One region of the Cobetia sp. 4B genome, then DNA from elsewhere that is predicted to be linked to it. Evidence: predicted binding sites of a transcription regulator. Region 1 holds the regulator's gene; the other holds the start of a gene.

The links. The regulator LexA, encoded in region 1, represses DNA repair genes until DNA is damaged. The targets are predictions, from matches to a motif close to TACTGTNTANNTANACAGTA.
Region 2: a site for LexA is predicted at 3,306-3,325, ahead of dinB (DNA polymerase IV). Genes of this name have one in related genera too.

Annotation. Positions count from the first base shown of each region.
Region 1 is NZ_CP059843.1:992,867-1,000,847, forward strand. It holds gene pyk (pyruvate kinase) at 1-1,242, opposite strand, end outside; gene topA (type I DNA topoisomerase) at 2,015-4,657, shown strand; gene H2O77_RS04235 (DUF6586 family protein) at 4,657-5,136, shown strand; gene H2O77_RS04240 (hypothetical protein) at 5,389-5,628, shown strand; gene lexA (transcriptional repressor LexA) at 5,775-6,404, opposite strand; gene H2O77_RS04250 (TetR/AcrR family transcriptional regulator) at 7,013-7,690, shown strand; gene H2O77_RS04255 (L,D-transpeptidase) at 7,690-7,981, shown strand, end outside.
Region 2 is NZ_CP059843.1:2,956,813-2,964,793, reverse strand. It holds gene H2O77_RS12200 (ribonuclease J) at 1-842, opposite strand, end outside; gene purU (formyltetrahydrofolate deformylase) at 1,257-2,111, shown strand; gene dinB (DNA polymerase IV) at 2,229-3,287, opposite strand; gene H2O77_RS12185 (Na+/H+ antiporter family protein) at 3,452-4,798, opposite strand; gene H2O77_RS12180 (YrbL family protein) at 5,129-5,746, shown strand; gene bioA (adenosylmethionine--8-amino-7-oxononanoate transaminase) at 5,885-7,195, opposite strand; gene H2O77_RS12170 (hypothetical protein) at 7,271-7,468, opposite strand; gene H2O77_RS12165 (histone-like nucleoid-structuring protein, MvaT/MvaU family) at 7,913-7,981, shown strand, end outside.

The DNA of each region.
Region 1 (7,981 bases):
GTCCTGCGCCAGGCCGACGATGGGCAGACCGGAGCGGATGCGCGAGGCGATCAGCGGGGTATAGCCGGATTCCGTCATGCACACGATGGCCACGACACCGGTCAGGTGGTTGGCGGCATACATCGCGGACAGCGCGATGGTCTCATCGGTCTTGCTGAAGCCTTCGTGGATGCGGTGCTGGGATTCCTGCGCGGCACGCTCACGTTCGGCGCCCAGGCAGACGCGATCCATGGTCTCGATGGTCTCGACCGGGAAGTCGCCGGCGGCGGTCTCGGCCGACAGCATCACGGCGTCGGTGCCGTCGAGCACGGCATTGGCGACGTCGAAGACTTCGGCGCGGGTCGGCAGCGGCGCGCTGATCATGGATTCCATCATCTGGGTGGCCGTGATGACCACGCGGTTGAGGCTGCGCGCGCGGCGGATCATGCGCTTCTGCACGCCGATCAGCTGAGCATCGCCAATCTCGACGCCCAGATCGCCACGCGCCACCATCACGCCTTCACTGGCGAGGATGATGCCATCCAGCACGGCGTCGTCGGCCACGGCTTCGGCGCGTTCGACCTTGGCGATCAGGCCGATGTCACGACCTTCCTCGCCCAGCAGTTCACGGGCCAGCTGCATGTCGGCGCCGCTGCGCGGGAAGGACACGGCCAGATAGTCGACGCCGATATCGATGGCGGTCTTCAGGTCAGCCTTGTCCTTGTCGGTCAGGGCTTCGGCAGACAGGCCGCCGCCTTGCTTGTTGATGCCCTTGTTGTTGGACAGCTTGCCGCCGACCTTGACGGTGGTGTGGATCTCGTTGCCCTTGAGCTCATTGACCTCAAGTACCACACGGCCATCGTCGAGCAGCAGCACGTCGCCCGCGACCACGTCATCGGCCAGTTCCTGGTAGTCACAGCCGACACGCTCGACGGTACCTTCATCACGGCCCAGGCCGATATCGAGGATGAACGGCTGGCCTTCGCTCAGCTTGACGGCGGTATCCTTGAAGCGCGCGATGCGGATCTTCGGACCCTGCAGGTCGCCCAGTACGGCGACGCTGCGGCCCTGTGCGGCGGCAGCCTGACGTACGGCCTCGGCGCGCATGCGGTGATCTTCGGGGCTACCGTGGGAGAAGTTGAGGCGTACCACATCGACTCCGGCACGAATCATCGCGTCGAGCACACCCGGCTTGTCACTGGCAGGGCCGAGAGTGGCGACAATCTTGGTGCGGCGGATCGGGCCGTTGAACGCGTGCGGCATGAAAGCATACTCCTTGAACACTGGCGTGATGGACTGGCTGAAAACGCAAACCAGGTTGTTGTCATTTTACTACATTGAAGGCTGAAAGGGAGCCTGTCGAGTATCGTCGGCTGTCGTTGTTCATTCTCGTGATCACGATCGGGACTGCAAGGGGTGACGTGAAGTATGCCGAGCGATTGTTGCGAATACGTTGTCGCGGGTACGCGGACGTCTGCTGGGGCGTGAGGGTATGCCGCGCTACGCCATGCGGGCGCGGCCCGTCATTTCGACGCCTGACGGCCAGGCGTCGCATGTTCTCTGCGGCAACGTCGTGGTGACCGCCCCGTCACGCCAATGTCCGCCGGCTGGCTTTCACTGACAGCCATTCCAGTGCTACCTATATAGTGGCAATACCCTGCTGAGCGAAATTTCCGCTCATCGGCCCAGCGCAGACCGTGCACCGGCCCCGTGTATCGGGCCCGTTGACCGCTGCCATGCGCTGATGACCTATGCTCAAACCCGGCTCGGATGCCGGATTGCCACGACCACATGCCTGACGGCTGTCGATGTCATTCGGCGCAAGCCGCATGCTGACATGGCGGGTGGCAGGGCATGTCTCGAGGCTGGCGCAGAGGCGACCTGTCGAGCCGCCCTGTCGAGGCGTCAGTCTCAACATTGCTGGTCAGCGCTGAAATGCTGGGGTAGGGTAGGCGCATTTTTCGGCTGGGACAAAACCCAGCGCGACGAGTCATTCGCCGGCGCAATCAGCGCCGGCCAGGAGATGCGAGCAACCATGGGCAAGTCACTGGTGATCGTCGAGTCGCCCGCCAAGGCCAAGACCATCAACAAGTATCTCGGCAACGACTTCGTGGTGAAGTCGAGTGTCGGGCACATCCGCGACCTGCCGACCAGCGGTAGCGGCAAGCAGGCCACCGACCCCAAGGAACGTGCCCGTCAGGCGGCGGAGACTCGCAAGATGTCGCCCGAGGTCAAGGCGGCTCACAAGGCGCAGAAGGCCAAGACCCAGTTGATCCGCCGCATGGGGGTCGACCCGGAGAATGGCTGGGAGGCGCATTACGAGATCCTGCCCGGCAAGGAAAAGGTCGTTTCCGAGCTGACGCGTCTGGCCGAGAAAGCCGACACCATCTATCTCGCGACGGATCTGGACCGCGAAGGTGAGGCGATCGCCTGGCACCTGCGCGAGACCATCGGTGGCGACGATTCGCGTTACAAGCGCGTAGTGTTCAACGAGATCACCAAGAAGGCGATCACGGCGGCCTTCGATGAGCCGGGCGAGCTGAAGATGGACCGCGTGCATGCCCAGCAGGCACGCCGCTATCTGGATCGCGTCGTCGGCTTCATGGTCTCGCCGCTGCTGTGGGCCAAGGTCGCTCGTGGCCTGTCCGCCGGGCGTGTGCAGTCGGTTGCCGTGCGTCTGATCGTCGAGCGTGAGCGCGAGATCCGCGCCTTCATCCCCGAAGAGTTCTGGGATGTCCACGCTGAGCTGGCCGCCGCCAGTGGTGAAGCGATCCGTTTCGAGCTGGCGCGTCAGGATGGCAAGGCCTTCCGTCCGACCAGCGAGAAGGAGACGATGGACCGCATCGCGGCGCTGCGCACGGCCAAGCTCGCGATCACCAATCGTGAAGACAAGCCGACGCGCTCCAAGCCGAACGCGCCGTTCATCACCTCGACCCTGCAGCAGGCGGCCAGTGGTCGTCTCGGCTTCTCGGTCAAGAAGACCATGATGATGGCCCAGCGTCTCTACGAGGCGGGTTACATCACCTACATGCGTACCGACTCGACCAATCTGTCGGCGGACGCGGTCGCCACGGCGCGCGACTTCATCAGCGAAGAATACGGCAGCAACTACCTGCCGGAAGCGGCCAACGTCTACTCCAGCAAGGAAGGCGCCCAGGAAGCGCACGAAGCGATTCGTCCTTCCGAAGTGTCGCGCCGCGCCACCGATCTCGCCGGCATGGAGCGTGACGCCGAGCGTCTGTATGAGCTGATCTGGCGTCAGTTCGTCGCCTGTCAGATGCTGCCGGCCGAATACCTGTCCTCCACGCTGACCATCGAAGTGGATGGCTACGAGCTGCGCGCCAAGGGCCGTGTGCTCAAGTTCGACGGCTACACGCGTGTCATGAAGCCGATGGGCAAGAAGGAAGAGGACCAGTCGCTTCCGGACCTCGCCATCGGCGAGAAGCTGGACCTGGTCGAGCTGCAGCCGCTGCAGCACTTCACCAAGCCCACGGCGCGTTACACCGAGGCCAGCCTGGTCAAGGAGCTGGAGAAGCGCGGTATCGGTCGTCCGTCCACCTATGCCGCCATCATCTCCACCATCCAGGACCGTGGCTACGTGGCGCTGGAAAACCGTCGCTTCTATGCCGAGAAGCTGGGCGACATCGTTACCGATCGCCTCAGCGAGTCCTTCAAGGACCTGATGGACTTCGGCTTCACGGCGCGCATGGAAGACTATCTCGATGAGGTGGCCAATGGCGGGCGCAACTGGCGCGAGCTGCTGGACACCTTCTACGCCGAGTTCAAGGCCGAGCTGGACCACGCCCAGTCCGAAGAGGGCATGCGTCCCAACCAGCCGGTGCCGACGGACATCGCCTGCCCGACCTGTGGCCGTGAGATGCAGATTCGTACCGCCTCTACCGGGGTCTTCCTGGGCTGTTCCGGCTACAACCTGCCACCCAAGGAGCGCTGCAAGACCACCATCGATCTGCTGCCGGGCGATGAAGCCGTGGCGGCCGATGCCGGTGAAGATGCCGAGACGGATGCGCTGCGCGCCAAGCGTCGCTGCCCGATCTGCGCCACCGCGATGGACAGCTACCTGATCGATGAGCAGCGCAAGCTGCACGTCTGCGGCAATAGCCCGGACTGTGTCGGCCACGAGGTCGAGGAAGGTCAGTTCCGCATCAAGGGCTACGATGGCCCGGTGATCGAGTGCGACAAGTGCGGCTCCGACATGCAGCTCAAGACCGGGCGTTTCGGCAAGTACTTCGGCTGCACCAACGAGAATTGCAAGAACACCCGCAAGCTGCTCAAGTCCGGTGAAGTGGCGCCGCCGAAGATGGACCCGATTCCGATGCCGGAACTTGCCTGCGTCAAGGTCGAGGACCACTACGTGCTGCGCGATGGCGCCAGTGGCCTGTTCCTGGCGGCCAGTCAGTTCCCCAAGAATCGCGAGACGCGTCCGCCGCTGGTCAAGGAGCTCAAGGCGCATGCCGACGAGCTGCCGGAGAAGTATCACTTCATTCTCGAGGCCCCGGATCAGGACCCGGACGGACGTCCGGCGCAGATTCGCTTCTCGCGCAAGGTCAAGGCTCAGTACGTCATGACCGATGAGGAAGGCAAGGCGACCGGTTGGAAGGCGACCTACGACAACGGCCGCTGGGTCGTCGAGGACAAGCGCAAGGGAGCCAAGAGCTGATGAGCCAGCGTGCCCGTACCAATCAGCTGCTGTATCAGGCCGAGTTGCTGCTGGCCCAGTCAGCAGCCTCTGGCGACGATGAGCATGCCGTGGCGCGTCGCATGGCCGGTGAAGAGGGCGCGCTCGCCCTGCTGGAGCTGGCGCTGGCGTCATTGCTGGAAGAATGTGCCGTGACGGCGCGCTGGCCGCAGGGTAGCTGGCGCGAGCGCCTGGCGTCGCCGCCGACGCCCATCGCCGAGGTCGAGCAGCTGCGCAGCCTGCTGGAGCGCCCCGACAGCTGGTTGTCTGAGCTGGTCGCGGATGTGACCCGCCTGCATGAAGAGGGCGGCGTCGCTCGCCGCGAGGAATCGCGTTCGCGTGGTGATGGTCTGATCATCGCGGCAGCCTCGCGCGCCTCGCTGGCCGAGCGTCTCAGCGCCGCCATCACGGCATTCAAGGCGCTGCTGCCGCAGCTGCGCGAGTCGAGTGTCGAGTGGTAGGTCAAGGCGTTGATCTGGTGCTGCACGCTGGTGATGACTGGCGCATGGCAATCGGGTGACGTTTCGCCTTCACGGGTGCTAGACTGATCGCATTGTGGCAAGCCCTGCATTCTCCGGTACGACCATGGCTCTGGCTGTGGTCGTACTTTTTTCTGCGTCGCTGATGGCAACGCGGTGCCGGGCTTGCCAGCCGTCGCGCTGACGATTACAACGACGCCGGTATCTCGCGAGATGCCGTGCAGGAGGAATGACGTGTCCGATCCCGCCGTACTTGAAATTGTGCAAATGGAAGATGGTGAAGTGATTCTGCGCGCCGCGGAAAGCGAAGGTGAGCCGCTGCTCAGCATTCGCATTTCGGACGAGGCCGCCGATCTGCTGCGTGACAATCGTTTCGAGGTCGCGCGTGAGATGATCGACCACGCCATCACCCGGACTCGCCTCTGGGATGGCGAAGAAGACGAGGACGAGCAGTCAGAAGGCATCGTGCACTGATTCATCGCTCGCGCTTCGCGCACAAAAAAACCCGCCTCGAGGCGGGTTTTTTTGTGCAATGCGTGCGGCTTTTCTGTTGCTCAGAGCTCTGCGAGAAAGGTGCTGCTGGGCATAGCTCGTTGCTCAAAGCGCTGCTGGTCAAAGCCTCAGTGCAGGCCGCCATCGCGGATGACGCCCACCCCGAGACCTTCGATCTCCAGGCTGTCCGTGCGCAGGTCGACCTTGATCGGCGAGAAGTCCTCGTTCTCGGCTTCCAGCCACACGTAGTGCCCGTCACGGCGGAAGCGCTTGACGGTGACCTCATCCCCCAGACGTGCCACCACGATCTGGCCGTCACGCACGCTGGTGGTGCGGTGCACGGCCAACAGGTCGCCTTCCAGAATCCCCACGTCCTTCATCGACACGCCGCGCACACGCAGCAGGTAGTCGGCAGCCGGCGAGAAGTAGTCGCTCGGTAGCGGACAATGACGGTCGATATGCTCGCTGGCAAGAATCGGGCTGCCGGCGGCCACTTCCCCGATCACCGGCAGGCCATCGTTGGCGCTGTCGTCGACGTCAGCCAGCGACGGCACGCGAATGCCGCGTGAGGTGCCCGGCACCATCTCGATGGCGCCCTTGCGCTTGAGGGCACGCAGATGCTCCTCGGCGGCATTCGGCGAGCGGAAGCCCAGCGCCTGGGCGATTTCGGCCCGCGTCGGCGGGTAGCCAGAGGACTTGATGGTCTTGATGATGAAGTCGAAGACATCCTGCTGGCGCGGAGTAAGCGGCTGGGTCATGGCATTGCCTTTGGCCTGGGCGGCATCTTGAGCTGACGGCACGGGGTGTGCATCCATACAACTGTCATTGTATCCAGTCATGGCGGTCATGCAAGGCATCGTGGCTTGCGTGGTGGCCTCAAAGGGCAGGTAGTCGCCGGGATATCGCTGTCTGGCGACTTTTCCTGCCGATATCCGAGGCATTCTTTCTTGAAGGGAATGTCTGGAGGTGAATGCCTAGAGATGAATGCCTGGAGATGAATGCCTGGAGATGAATGCCTGGAGATGAATGCCTGGAGATGAATGCCTGGAGATGAACCCGGCCTGGCTCTGGCGGGGTGGTCAGTCACCGAGCATGACGAGCCCTTGAATCGGCTCGGTCAGCGTTGAGGGAATATCAGGCTTGGCTAAACCTCTGGCGTTTGAAACGCGAGAGAATTGTCAGTCATGGCATGGCGCGCTAGAATCAAGGTGTTTCAAACGAATGTTCGCCGATGGCGGTGCTCACGGGTGCCATGATCGAACGCGCCTTGCGGTGAACCTGCACCACCTCATGAGAGAGTCGCCGCGCGGGGCTTGCGCCGTGACCTACGACTCCAGTCCTTTTCTACCTGACAAGGGTTCCGCCCATGGCCCAGACCGATACCGTTACCCGCATCCTCGATACTGCCGAGGTGCTGTTCGCCGAGCGCGGCTTCGCCGAGACCTCACTGCGCAACATCACCAGCAAGGCCAAGGTCAATCTGGCGGCGGTGAACTACCACTTCGGCTCCAAGAAATCGCTGATCCAGGCGGTCTTCGCGCGCTATCTCGACCCTTTCAGTGAGCGTTTCCACGCGGCACTCGACAGCGTCGAGCAGCAATACGCCGGGCGTCAGGTGCCGCTGGAGGTCCTGCTGGAGGTGATGGCGCGTACCGTGCTGGAGGTGCCGGCCGAGCGCAACAGCCTGCGTACCTTCATGCGCCTGCTCGGGCTGGCCTATACCCAGGGGCAGGGCCACATGCGACGCTATATCCGCGAGCATTACGGCACGGTCTTCAGCCGCTTCGCCGAGCTTCTGAAGCTGGCGACGCCTAATCTGCCGGACAACGAGCGCTTCTGGCGTCTGCACTTCATGCTCGGCAGCGTGATCTTCACCTTCTCGGGCCTGGATGCGCTGCGCGATATCGAGGAGGCCGAGTACGGCCATCACACCACGGTGCGCGAGCTGATCCAGCACATGCGTCCGGTGGTGGTCGCGGCAATGGCAGCGCCGCTGCCGGCCTCGCTCGGGGATGGTGAGGCGGTCACCCAGGCGGCCAGCTGATGGCCTGCTGGGTAGCGGTGGACCTCTCGCGCCAGAGCCTTGAGATACGTAGTGACGCGCCGAGTGGCAGTCGTGATACGCCGCCCCCCGCGGCTGACCCTGACGCGCTGGTGCACGCCTGCGCGATCTCCAGCGGCCTCAACGGTATCGGCGAGCTCGACGGCAGCGGTTGCACGCCAACCGGCTGGCATGTGATTCGTGCCGCCATCGGGGCGGGCAATCCGTGTGGCGCCGTCTATCGCGGCCGGCGCTTCACGGGCGAGGTGTTCACGCCCGAGCTTGCCTTAGAGC
Region 2 (7,981 bases), 2.0 Mb from region 1:
GCGCGCGGCTCGCCCTGACTGCCGGTGGCGATCACCATGACTTCTTCCGGCGGCAGATAGCCCAGGTCCTTCACCGGGACCAGCGGCGGGAAGTCTTCCAGATAGCCGAGACCGCGGGCGACGCGCACCATGCGCTCCATCGAGCGACCCAGCAGCGTGATCCGGCGACCATTGCGTGCGGCGGCGCGCCCCAGTGCCAGGATGCGGGCCAGGTTGCTGGCAAAGCAGGTCACGACGACGCGTCCGCGACAGCCGGCCAGCGTCTTCTCCAGTGCGCGTGCTACCTCGCCTTCACTACGCGAATGACCCGCCAGCGGCGCATTGGTGGAGTCGCCGACGACCAGATCGACCGGCGCCAGTGCCTGATAGCGCTCCGGATCGGTGGGCTCGCCGATCAACGGCTCCGGGTCCAGCTTCCAGTCGCCGGTATGCATCACGCGATATTCCGGCGTGACGATCAACAACGAGCAGCTTTCCGGAATGGAGTGGGTCAGTGGCAGCAATCGCAGCGCGAAGGGGCCGGATTCAAAACCTTCATCCACCTCGATGATCTGCAGGCTGGAGGTTTCCAGCTCGCGCTCGGCAAACTTGGCGCGCAGCAGGCCAGCCGCCAAGGGCGTGGCGATGATCGGGCAGCGCCATTTCGGCCACAGCCAAGCGACTGCGCCGATGTGGTCTTCGTGGCCATGGGTGATCACCAGCATCTGCGGGCTGATGCCCAGGCTTGCCAGGGACTCGATATCCGGCACCTGCAGCGGGCCCTCCGGCAGGTCCTGGCGAATCATCATGCCGCAATCCACGGCAATCCAGTGATCCTGATAACCATACAGCGTCAGATTCATGCCGATCTCGCCGCAGCCACCCAGCGGTAGCAGGTGCAGCGGCGGACGTTGTCTCTGACGGACTTGAACGCGGGGTTTCAACATGGATGTCATGCCATCTATAAAATGTGGCTCAACTATACGGGAATCCCGCGAAGCGCCACAAATGGCGCTGTTGTCCGGTCGAGTCGATTCGAGAGCGCCCCGGCCGTCCGCGTGACGCCTTGAGGTGGGCCGGCGTGATGGCCGCTGATCGCAATGTCGTATTGACCATATGGACAGAATCGGGGTGCAGCACTGTTTCAGGCCGCGTGATCAGCTACAATAGCCCACCTTTGCCGAGGGGCTGCTTACGGGCGGTGTCATGATTCCTCGCGCAGGCCGGCGCTTCGCCGGCTGAACATCATTCCCGCTATCACAATGGTTGAACTTACGATGTCTCACGCCTATCGCCTGGTGGTGTCCTGCCCTGATCAGGTCGGAATTGTTGCCCGAGTTTCCACTTTCATCGCCGAGCAGGGCGGGTGGATCACCGAAGCCAATCAGCATTCTGATCTTGGTGCCGGTCGTTTCTTCATGCGCTATGAGATCAACCCCGAAACCATCGGTCTGAGCGCCGCTGAGCTCGGCAAGCGCTTCGCCCCGATCGGTGAAGAGTTCGGCATGCAGTGGCGCGTGCATGACACCGCTGCCAAGAAGCGTGTCGTGCTGATGGTCTCCAAGGACTCCCATTGCCTGGTGGACCTGCTGCATCGCTGGCAGTCCGGTGATCTGGATTGCGAGATTCCCTGCGTCATCTCCAACCACGATGACATGCGTTCGCTGGTGGAATGGCACGGCATTCCGTTCCATCACGTGCCGGTCGACAAGAATGACAAGGCGCCGGCTTTTGCCGAAGTCGAGCGTCTGGTGGAAGAATCCCGGGCCGATTGCATCGTGCTGGCGCGCTACATGCAGATCATTCCGCCGAGTCTGTGTGAGCGCTATGCCGGTCGCCTGATCAACATCCACCACAGCTTCCTGCCTTCCTTCGTGGGCGCCAAGCCGTATCACCAGGCCTTCGGGCGTGGGGTCAAGCTGATCGGGGCGACCTGTCATTACGTGACCGAAGAGCTGGATGCCGGCCCGATCATCGAGCAGGACATCCATCGCGTCACTCACTGCCATACCGCCGAGGAACTGGTGCGCATCGGTCGTGATGTCGAGCAGAAAGTGCTGGCGCGCGGCCTGCGCTGGCACCTGCAGGATCGCGTGCTGATCCACGGCAACAAGACCATCGTCTTTGCCTGAGCCTCGCTTGCTCAACGCATGAGTCTGTCACCGACCTGAGGTCGTGACGAAGAAGCCGGTACCTGTTTCAGGTGCCGGCTTTGTTGTTTGCGGGATGGGGTGGGCGCCTGGCGCGAGCTAGAACAACCCCAGCTGCTGGGCGTCCTCGCGGGCCTTGAGGCGTACGCCGACGCCCAGCAGACGGACAGGGCGATGGCCGCGTTGCCAGGCTTGCTCCATCAGCAGGGCGAAGCTGTTGGCGCTCGGCAGCGTGGTGGTCGAGGCGGGGAGCAGGCTTTCCAGCGTGGTGCTCTCGAAGTTGCTGAAACGGATCTTGACGAACTGCTTGGCCAGCACCGGCTGGTCATGACGGGCATGGCGGCTGGTCAGGCGTTCGAGCAGGGCGGGCAGGCGCTCGAGACAGGCCGGCAGATCAGGCAGGTCGTGATCGAAGGTGTGCTCGACACTGATCGACTTGCGCTCGCGCTCGACACGCACCGGTCGCTCATCGATGCCGTGCGCCAGTTCGTGCAGGCGGGTGCCGAACTTGCCGAAGTGCTCGGCCAGTGTCGTCAACGGCGTGGTGCGCATGTCCTCGCAGGTGGTGATGCCCAGGCGCGTCAGACGCGCCAGCGTCGCGGGGCCGACTCCGTGCAGCTTGCCGACGGGCAGCTGGCGGATGAAGGCGTCGCTGGTCTCGGGCGTGATCACCGTCAGGCCGTCGGGCTTTTCCCAGTCACTGGCGATCTTGGCCAGAAACTTGTTGGCGGCCACGCCAAGGGAAAGCGTGATGCCGGTGCGCTTGAGCGCCTCTTCCTTCAACCAGCGCGCCATCCAGGTGGCGCTGCCCTGAAAGTCAGTCACGGCGCTGACATCCAGATAGGCTTCATCCAGCGAGAGGGGCTCCACCAGGGGCGTCAGCTCATGGAAGAGTGACTGGATCTCGGCGGAAACGGCGCGGTAGCGCTCGAAGTCCGGTGGCACCAGAATCAGCTGTGGGCACAGGCGCAGCGCGCGGGCAGTCGACATCGCCGAGCGTACGCCGAAGGCACGCGCGGGATAGTTGCAGGTGGCGATGACACCGCGTTGCTCGGTGCGGCCACCGATGGCGATGGGCACCTCGCGCCACTCGGGATGGCGGAGCATCTCGACGGCGGCATAGAAGCAATCGCAGTCGGCGTGGAGGATCTTGCGCATGCGCGCATCATGCTAAAAGACTGGATGGCTGTCCAGTAGTTGTGCCCATTCATTGCGCCTGAGCCGGCCCAGCAACGACAACGCCCGACAGTGAGGAAGGTCCTCTCTGTCGGGCGTTGTCATGTCTGGCATCTCGCTTAGGCGCGAGACTGTCGCTCAGCGGATTACAGCGTCATCGCGGCCACCCAGCCGAACACGATCAGCGGGATGTTGTAGTGGATGAAGGTCGGCACCACGCTGTCCCAGATGTGGTCGTGCTGCTGATCGACATTCAGGCCGGCAGTCGGGCCGAGGGTCGAGTCAGAGGCCGGTGAGCCGGCATCCCCCAGCGCGGCGGCGGTGCCGATCAGCGCGACGGTGGCCAGTGGCGAGAAGCCGAATTGCAGCGCCAGCGGCACGTAGATGGCGGCAATGATCGGAATGGTCGAGAAGCTGGAGCCGATGCCGAGGGTGATGAACAGGCCGACCATCAGCATGACCAGCGCGGCCAGCGGCTTGTTGTCACCGATGATGTGGAAGGAGGCGTCAACCAGGGTCTGGATGTCGCCGGTGGCCTTCATCACGGAAGCGAAACCTGCCGCCGAGATCATGATGAAGCCGATCAGCGCCATCATGCGCATGCCGGACGTGAAGAGGTCATCCGCTTCGTTCCACTTGAACAGACCACCCAGCGAGAGGATGGCGAAGCCGACCAGGCCGCCGAGAATCATCGAACCGGAATACAGCTGAATGCCGAGGGCGGCGATGATGGCGATACCTGCCATGATCAGGCCGCTCTTGGACGGCGTGTGCATGGGCGTGTGGTGCGGTACGTTGCTGGACTTGATCTCGCGGGTCGCGTAGTCACGCGGCTTGCGGTAGGAGACGAACAGCGCCGTCAGCAGGCCGAGGAACATGCCGCCGACCGGAATCGCCATCGCCATCGGCACCATGCCGCGGGTCACGTCGAGACCGAGCGACTGACCGGCCTCATTGATGTTGGCCAGCAGGATGTCGTTGAGGAAGATGGAGCCGAAACCGACCGGCAGCAGCATGTAGGGCGCGGTCAGGCCGAAGGTCAGTGCACAGGCCACGGCACGACGATCCAGGCGCAGGCGGTTCATGGCGACTAGCAGCGGCGGAATCAGGATCGGGATGAAGGCGATGTGGACCGGAATCAGGTTCTGGGAGGAAATCGCGACCAGAGTCACGCTGCCCAGCAGGCCGTACTTGATGGCTGTCTGGCGGCGCGGCGTGCTTTCGCCATTGAGCAGGCCGATCAGGCGTGCGGCGAGCAGGTCCGGCAAACCGGAGCGAGACAGGGCGACGGCGAAGGCACCGAGAGTGGCGTAGGCCAGCGCGACCTTGGCGCCGCCGCCGACACCGTCATTGAAGGCGCCGAGCGTGTCGGTCAGTGACAGACCGCTGAACAGACCGCCGACCAGGGCGCCGGCGACCAGCGCGAAGACGACCGAGACGCGAGCCAACGACAGGCCGACCATGACCAGGACGGCCAGAATTACCGCATTCATGCGAGTACCTCTATGTGGGGTTGTGCCAGCTTTGGGAGTGTTGCGGACAGAGCGGGCGAACTGTGGGTGCGTGGCCACCCGATCCCGGGGCAATGCCTCGCATGACGTGTACATTCGTGACGAATGCCTTGCTGTCGCAGTGTTCCTGCGGCTTCCTCCTGAATGCCGTCAAAAACGGCGCATTATCTTACCAGAAGGGCGACGCAAGCTGAATGGCCGATGAACGTGGGCGCTGCCAAATGCCACAAGTTGGCGTGCCATGACGGCTTTTTGTAGAATGCCACGCTGCCCGGCGGCTGCAGTCGCAGGCGTTATTCAACAGGAGTGCGCATGCTGGAGCTGGAAAATGCCCGCGTCATCGGCATGGGAAATGATCGGCGTGTCTATCAGGACCCGAACGACCCCCATCGCTGCATCAAGGTCCCGCGTTACCCTGACAAGGGCAGCCGCCAGAATGAACGCGAGCAACGCTATTTCGAAGGCCTGGTCAGACGTGGCATGCGCGACTGGTCCTATGTGCCTGCCTACCACGGCAGTGTCGCCACCGCCGAGGGGCTCGGGCTGGTCTTCGATCTGATTCTCGACAGTGACGGCTCCACGTCACGCCGACTGCGCGAGGTGCATCTCGAGACCCCCGAGCGCCTGAGCGCCGAGGTGCTGGTGAGCGAGCTGGCCAATCTCTATCGCTATCTCGAGAAACGCTGGTTGATACCGTCTGACCTCAATGATCGCAATATCGTGGTCCAGTTCAGCGACGACCAGCCGCCCAGATTGTGGCTGATCGACGGTATCTCGAATCCTGACTTCATTCCGCTGGCGACCAGTGTCGCCTGGCTGGCGCGGCGCAAGGTCGCGCGTCGTTATCGTCATTTCCTCAAGAAGCTGGTCAAGGGTGGTCAGCTCTCGCCAGAGGATTATCAGGCACTCGAAGCCCGTCTGTGGGGGTGAATGCCTCTGATGGTGATGGCTTTCGAGACTGGTGGCGCTCGAGAGTGACTGCCCCTGATGGTGCTTGTCGCTGATGGCAATCGCCTTTGATGAACATCGCCAGGGGCAGTCGTGTTGTGTATCAGTGCAATCAGTGCATCAGTGTTCCAGGGTCTCGAAGTAGCTGGTCATCGCATGGGTGATCTGGCGCAAGTCCTGCGGCGAGGTGATATAGGCCGGCATGGTATAGAGCCAGCGACCGAAGGGGCGTAACCAGACACCCAGTTCACGGGCATGGGCCTGAGCGCCTGCCAGACTGCTGGCATCGTGCACTTCTATCACCGCCGTGGCACCCAATACGCGTATATCGCGAATGGCGGGGTGGGAGAAATTCAGCAGGGTATCGCGCAACAATTGATTGAGCTCGGCAATCTTGCCCAGATAATTCTCTTCCTCGAATACCGCGAGACTTTCCAGTGCTACCCGACAGGCCAGCGGATTGCCCATGAAGGTCGGGCCGTGCATGAAGGCGCTATTGGCATCCTCGCCATCAAATGCATGGAAGATATGACTCTGGGCCAGGGTGGCGGCATGTCCCAGATATCCCCCCGTCAGTCCCTTGGAGAGCACCATGATGTCAGGAGAGACATTGGCGTGTTCACAGGCAAACATCTTGCCGGTCCGACCGAAACCGGTCGCGACTTCATCGAAGATCAATACGATTCCGAACTCATCACATAACTCGCGCGCCGCCTCGAGATAGTAGGGCGAGTACATGTTGAGGCCACCTGCCGCCTGCAAGAGAGGCTCCATCAACAATGCCGCTATCTCATGCTGGTGTGTTTCCAGGCAGGCGCGCAATGCGCTGATATCGTCTGCTACCTCGTCACGACTGGCGCTGAAACCGGCAGTCGGCGCCGGTGCGAAATGATGTCTGGGCAGGAAATCGGCGAACAAGGAATGCATGCCTTCCTCGGGGTCACACACTGCCATGCAGCCCGCCGTATCGCCGTGATAGGCCTTCATCAATGACAGCATGCGCGTTCGTCCGCGCGTGCCATCGCGGTCTTTGCGCTGTTGCTGATATTGCACTGCCATCTTCATGGCGACTTCCATGCCCACCGAGCCGCTATCCGAGAAGAAGACATGATTCAGGCCCTCGGGGGTGACGCGCACCAGCGCATCGGCAAGCTCCTTGGCCGGTCGATGGCGGATGCCGCCCAGCATCACATGGCAGAGTTCTGCCGCTTGCTGCTGAATGGCCGCGACGAGGCGCGGGTGTCCGTAGCCATGGATCATGCACCACCAGGAACATGTCGCATCCAGCAGTGTCTCACCTCCCGCCAGTGTCATGCGGGCTCCCGTGCCACCGACCACCTCCAGTGGCGCTGGCATGTCCTGCATCTGGGTATAAGGGTGCCAGAGAGAAAGTGAGTCCGTATCGCGGGTCGGCATCTGGGAAAATGGCATGGAGTGTCTCTGCGAGTGGCGGGAGAGTGGAATGGCGTGATGACGGCTCAATCTTTGTCAACTTTGACCATTCTATCAGGTTGACGGTGTTTTTGAAGTGACGCTTTCTGGAGAAAGTGTTGCATTTTGCACCACTATTAGTTCGCCACCTGCTTTAGTATGGACTTCTGTTGTTCGTTCAGGTGCATGCTTTTCGAGGTGCGCAGGCAATGACAGCTCTACATCGAAAGTCTGCAATCTGACGCCGCCACGCCAACGGGAAAGTGGTTGCATAATACTCCGTTGTGGGTTGTTGTCATGAATTGTGCATATCCCGTGAATATTGGAGGTCCAGTGATGGCGGGCCCTCAAGCCTGATATCAGGTCGTGGTAAAGACTTCTTCGTGTTGTTGCAGAGACGCTTTTGGCAGACCTGTCTTCAGTTGTGACAGGGGATAATGAAGTGCCTGGGCAGTGAGTACTGTTTTTTTGCTGGCTATTGCATTGATCGGAAAGATTGCATACTTTGGAAACATGTTATTTAAGACTTCACCTCGCAGTTGACTCGGTCTATAATCGCCCTTGATCTGGTGTGGGCGCTTAACTGTCCCGAGTGTCCTGCACAAGTCTTTATGAAAACGCGCTGTTAAACATGTACGGCAGATGAATATCGCCGAGCCTCTTTCAGCATCGTGTTTTCGTGACTCAACTGTCTGTCCCGACATCCTGGAGATACTCATGTCCCTGTTGACTGATTTCATGCAGAAAGAGCAAGAGCTCAAGAAACTTCAAGAGCAGCTGGAAAGC